2 regions of the Paenibacillus sp. FSL H7-0714 genome follow, and region 1 is predicted to be linked to the other one. Evidence: predicted binding sites of a transcription regulator. Region 1 holds the regulator's gene; the other holds the start of a gene.
What was found. The regulator Rex, encoded in region 1, represses fermentation and respiration genes when NADH is low (regulators of the CRP and FNR family bind a similar motif). The targets are predictions, from matches to a motif close to TTGTGAAATATTTCACAA.

Region 1 (3,204 bases):
ACAGCTCCCTTTCTAGTAATATATCTTTTTTGATTATATAACACACCTGTGTGTTTATCCAAAGTTTCATATCCAATTCAATGATCTAATTATCAGAAACACAAAAGGCTGTAACTTTGCAATCGCAGAAAGTCACAGCCTTTCAGTTATTCGTTATGATCTTAGACTATCGTTTAAGCAGTCCATCAAATGATTCTTGCGCCTTACGACGGATTGCTTCCTCATCTAGCGTTACACATTCTCCATGTTTTACAACCTGTTTACCATTCACCCATACATGCTCAACGTCCTTGGCGCTGGCAGAGTATACAGCATGAGACAACAGATCTGTGTGTGGTAGCAAATGCGGCTGGTCTATATCAATCGCGATAAAGTCCGCTTTCATGCCAACAGCGAGTCTACCCACATCATTTAAAAAGATAGACTTTGCGCCATACTCTGTAGCTATACGCAGCGCTTCCGGAGCTGGGACAGCCGTCGGATCACCACTTACACCTTTATGGATGAGGGCTGCAAGACGCATCTCTTCAAACATATCCAGGTTATTATTGCTTGCCGCACCATCTGTACCCAGTGACACCTTCACACCAGCCTTTAGAAGATCCGTAACCCGAGCCACTCCACTAGCCAGTTTCAGATTACTTCCTGGGTTATGAGACACGCCTACATCATGACGAGCCAGTATCTCGATCTCTTCATCATTCAAATGAACGCCATGTGCAACAATAGACGGACGTGTGAACATTCCAAGCTTCTCTAAATGCGCTACAGGCCGAAGTCCGTAATCCACCACATTCTGCTCCACTTCGCGTTTGGTCTCGGACATATGGGTATGCATCGGTAAATCCAAATCATGTGCCGCTTGTACAAACTTAACAAAGAAGTCCGGTGGGCAAGTATATGGGGCGTGTGGCGAGATCATCGTCGTAATTCTACCATCAGCCTTACCATGCCAATTTCGTGCAAAAGAAATCGCTTCCGCAAGCTTGTGATTTTGTACTTCCTCTGGGCATAATCCGATTACGCCTCTCATCAGTACGGAACGGATGCCTGATAATTCGACTACCTCTGCTACTCGATCCATATGATCATACATATCCAAGAAGGTTGTAGTACCACCTTTTAGCATTTCCAGTACCGACAAGGAGGTTCCCCAGTATACATCTTCTCCAGTGAATTTCGCTTCCATCGGCCACATCTTCTCTTGAAGCCACACCTGAAGTGCTAAATCATCTCCATAACCACGAAGCAATGACATTGCGGCATGGCCATGTGTGTTTACCAGACCTGGCATAAACAGCAGACGACTGCCATCAACAACTTGCACATCATCTTCCATTAAAGGTTCTTCTTTTCCTATGTAAGTGATCAAATCATCTTCAATAGTCATATATCCGCTCAGAACCGGCTCATCCGTTCCCGGAATAAGAAAACGCCCGCCCTTAATAATCGTTTTACTGCTCTTCATTTCCGCTTTCTTCCTTTCCGTCTTTCAAATAATAAGCAAGGCTTTGCAAATCCGTTGTAAAATCGGCAGCATGAACACGGATATTCGATGGTGTTTTTAGAATCACTGGTGCAAAATTCAAAATCGCCTCAATGCCAGACTCAATGAGAATATCTGCTACATTCTGCGCTTCTGAATCAGGCACAGTAATTATCCCAATTCGAATACCTTGCTCACGAACCGTCTGACCAAGCTCCTCCATCGGTTGAACGGTAAGAGAGTTGATTTTCCGCCCTACCTTAGGTGCATAGGAGTCAAATATAGCGGTAATCTTCATAGTATCTTTCAGATAAGCATTGTAATTAGATAATGCATGTCCAAGGTTACCAGCACCTACTAAAGCCACATTCAATTGTTGATCCAGCTTCAGAATATGACGGATTTTTTCAATAAGATAAGTTACGTCATACCCGATACCTTTTCTACCAAAGTCTCCAAAATAAGCTAAATCTTTACGAATTTGAGCAGGATTTAAATCAAGTTTTTGTCCTAGTTCTTGTGAGGAAACGGTTAATATTTCACGTTTCTGGAGATCATTCAAGAAACGCAAGTACACAGGAAGTCTGCGAACAACGGCTTCTGATATTTTATCCGATTTCATAATTTACCTCCTAATTTAAGTGATATTCTGTTCAAATCCTATCGAAATATCTGCACCTCGTCTCAAGGAAGAGCGGTATTCTTATACCGCCCTTCCTTGTAGAGTGATTAATAAGATCGATGACGTTCTTTTCAAGAAACGCCTCCGTCTTCCAACCACTCCGCTATACGAGGAACCATTTGATCCGTAAGCATATGCTCCATTTTCGGGCCAGGCAACGAATAGAGGAAATACTTCCCATAGTGAGATTCGATCACCCTTGTGTCATACACAATAACAATACCCCGATCTTGCGCTGTCCGTACCAGCCTCCCAAATCCTTGCTTGAAGCGAATAACCGCCTGAGGAACAGACAACTTCATGAACGGATTCTTTTTCTGGGCTTGTAATAACTCAGACTTCGCTTCCGCTAGGGGGTGGTTTGGCGGTTGAAATGGGAGCCTCACGATGGCCAAGCATGTTAATGCTTCACCTGGAATATCTACACCCTCCCAAAAGCTGCTTGTTCCTAACAGTACAGAAGCTGCACTGTCCTGAAAACGGCGGATCAGCTTGCTACGGCTGCCCCCCTCCACGCCTTGACCTAGCACCGTGATCTCTTGTGAGGCTAGAGCCTCTTTCAGAGGATCGTAAACCTGGCGTAGCATCTTGTAAGAAGTAAACAGGACAAGCATCCGCCCACGTGTTGTAATAGCTGCTTCTGCTAGTGACTGTACGAGTGTATCGACAAATCGGGCATCGCCTACACTCCCCTTCACACTAGGGAAATCCCGCGGAATAACTAACAGCGCCTGCTCCCGATACTTAAAGGGAGAAGGCAGGAGTGACGTCATCAGACGCCCCTCTTCCGCAGCTTCATTAAGTCCGAGATTATCAATCATAAACTGGAAAGATTTATCCACAGAGAGTGTCGCCGAAGTTAGCACGATACTTTTCTTCTTGTCGAAAAACAGCTCCTTAAGCTGAGTACTAACATCAACAGGAACGGCATACAGCTGTAGCGATTTACTGCGATAATTTCCATTCGCCTCCAGCCAATATACTACATTCTCATCATTTAATCCCATAAAAAACCGTACTTGCTCACGTATCGAAG
Region 2 (3,204 bases), 1.3 Mb from region 1:
ACAAAAAAAGATATACTATGTTTTTCTTGGAACCATAATTTTCAAAAGCGTAGAACGAACCGCGAATCGCAAGAAGAATAACTGCAATACTTCCCGGAACAAGCAGCGCGGAGCCATAATAATAGGCTGTGTCCGGAAAAAATCCGACGATGCCAATATAGAAAAAGATAAAAAATACATTTGTAATCTCCCATACGGGTGATAAATATCGGGAAATCAGACGATTAATGAGATGATCCTGCTTCGTCAAACGGGCATAAAAGGCGAAGAATCCCGCTCCGAAATCAATGGAAGCTATAATTAAATAGCCGTACAAGAACAGCCAGAGCACCGAGATGCCAATTATTTCGTAACTCATCATTCAGTGCCCCCCTTTTCCACAGATTGATTAGGATGTTCCTTCATCCATTTCTCCATCTCAACTTCTGCCGGATTATTGTTGAACAAACGTCTTAGCACGATTACACACATACTGCCGAGTACGATGTACAAGAGCAATAAGGCGAAGAATATAATTCTTACATTCGGTGAAGTCGTGGCAGCCTCCTCTACACGCATATATCCACGGATAATCCACGGCTGTCGCCCAACCTCTGCATAAAACCAGCCCAGCTCTACAGCTAGAAAAGCGAGCGGTGCGATCAGTGCGATGATGCCAAGCATCCACTTGTTAAGCACATTGCGTTTTTTCCAGAACACAAACAGGAAGTACAGGACCGAAATCGCGAGCAGAGCAAATCCGATTCCAGCCATTAAATCAAACAGGTAGTGAACAAGAAGCGGTGGCCATTCTTCCTTGGGGAATTCCTCCAGCCCCGTTACCTCCGCATTAAAGTCTCCAAAGGCCAGGAAGCTGAGCACTTTCGGCAAATGAAGAGCCCCTATCACTTCATGCTCTGCATTCAGCCATCCCATTAGAACCAAGTCCACACCGCTACCCGTCTCAAAATGCCACTCTGCCGCTGCAAGCTTCTCTGGCTGATGCTCGGCCAAAAACTTGGCGGACACATCACCAGCTAATGTGTTCAGCAAGCTGAACAGCAAAACGACCGCCATCATGAGATTCAAGGATTTTTTGTGGTATGCGGACACTCCTTTTCTCAGCATCGCAAAGGCTGCAATCCCGGCTAACAAGGCAGCTCCTGTCAAATAGGCCGAGCTTAATACATGGAACACCTTGGAGAAGGTCGCCGTATTCAGCATCGCTTGCACCGGGTCAATCGCTGTGAATTGGCCCGCTTCCATGACAAAGCCTCCAGGCTGGTTCATGAATCCGTTCACCGTCGTAATAAAAACGGCAGACATGCCTGCCCCGGCGACAATCGGAATCGTCAACAGCCAATGGATATACGGATTTTTAAACCGATCCCACGTATACAAATAAATGCCCAGGAAGATGGCCTCAAAAAAGAACGCGAACACTTCCATGAATAACGGAAGTGCAATAACATTCCCAGCCAGTTTCATAAAATTCGGCCATACCAGGGCTAATTGTAGTGATATGGCTGTACCGGTCACGACACCAACCGCTACAGAAATGACAAATCCCCGAGACCATCTCTTTGCCATAAGTGTATAATGGGGATCCTTTTTGCGGATCCCGATGAACTCTGCAATAGCGATCATTAGCGGTATACCGACGCCAATCGTCGCAAAAATAACGTGGAACCCGAGAGTCAAGCCTGTCACCAGCCTGCTCCATAGCACCGTATCAATTGCCATTCTTTACTGCTCCCTTCAAACGCTGTTCATTTTTCGTCATAACTTGATGCTTATGATTAGGCCGGCTAATTCTGGGGCTGCATTCAATATCAGGTTTAGCAGGGCTCAGCGACATCGTTGCCTGTTCGTTTTAGTATGACGTTCCTCGTTCTTTGCTATGTAAAAAGAGAAAAATTTCACAAAGCAAGAGTTGGCGAGCCTGATTTACCTGATACTGAGCAGTCAAATTAATAACGTGACCTAATGATTAAAATCATCTTATCTTAAATTGCAAGTAATTCAATCACAGATATCTCTTAATCCCTAAATGTTCAAGAAAGGGTCAAATCTTTCTGACAACTCAGTGAATAACATAAAAAGAACCCAAAAGAGCTATTGATTCAATAGCGTATATATGATTTCACAAGTCTCCTCCTACTTCGATGTTAGAAAAAAACAATATTTCCTCATTTTAACCTCTAATATATACCCCCTTCTGCAACAAAAAAAACACTGACTCAAATCATCAGTGTTTTTGAATTAAAGCTAATGTCATCTTCGTCATGACAAATCTTTCTCCATTTCATATTGCTCGATGTATACGTCAAGACCAACACTTTGAAGGAAACGTATAGAATTTGTATCTCTTTTGTCTACATTATTGACGGTGATGATAGAATGTCTCTCTCCCATCCAATGAAATAAGGAACGCCCAAATCCCTGGTTTCTTTCTTCTCGCAAAATACCGAACTGTACAACTGCTCCGTTGGCCGATTTTATTACCGCGTATCCACAAATCTTATTCTCTTCCCTTATCGTGACCACATCGTATAAATGCGGATTTCGTAAAATTGCATGAACAGATTGTTCCCAAGAAGGTTCAAAATTCCAATAAGAATGTACCGATGTCCAATCGAATTCTTCCAGTCGAACCATAGTAATGAATGTATGTCTATGATCGTCCGGAAGGGTGACATCAATACGCCCCTTGAAACAAGCCAATTCTCTATGAATTTGAAATCCTATGGCGGTATACGCTTTTATAGCTTTATCATTCGTTTGAATTACTTCAAGCAAACACTTTTGAATATGAGCTTCTTTAAGGATGGGAAGAGCATGACGATAAATTTGTTCGACTAGCCGTCTCCCTCTATATAAAGGAACGACTCCTGTACCAGTATTAAATGCAGTACTTTCGCCGTTACGATCCCCGATGCCATGCATAACAAATGCAACCAGCTTCTCTTGATCAAAAGCACCAAACGACATCTGATAATTAACTCCCGCACCTGCAAATTTATCAGCTAAATACTCCGAAGAAACATGAAATGGAATTACATAATCGGAGAAGGCTTCGTTAAAGCAAGTTGTAAACTCTTGTAATTCAAGATCCTTAACACTTTTGATCAACATGTAGTTTTTTTCTCCTTTTTTTTGGTACTAAGTTCTTCATCATCAGCCAATCTCCAATTCATCATTTAGTACGGCCATAGAAAAAAGAAT

Region 2: a site for Rex is predicted at 1,887-1,904, ahead of NST34_RS16295 (cytochrome ubiquinol oxidase subunit I). Genes of this name have one in related genera too.

What each region holds. Positions count from the first base shown of each region.
Region 1 is NZ_JBBOPT010000001.1:4,951,817-4,955,020, forward strand. It holds gene NST34_RS22115 (amidohydrolase) at 167-1,468, opposite strand; gene NST34_RS22120 (redox-sensing transcriptional repressor Rex) at 1,455-2,108, opposite strand; gene dinG (ATP-dependent DNA helicase DinG) at 2,240-3,204, opposite strand, start outside.
Region 2 is NZ_JBBOPT010000001.1:3,686,862-3,690,065, reverse strand. It holds gene NST34_RS16300 (cytochrome d ubiquinol oxidase subunit II) at 1-361, opposite strand, end outside; gene NST34_RS16295 (cytochrome ubiquinol oxidase subunit I) at 358-1,722, opposite strand; gene NST34_RS16290 (GNAT family N-acetyltransferase) at 2,263-3,114, opposite strand; gene NST34_RS16285 (hypothetical protein) at 3,176-3,204, opposite strand, start outside.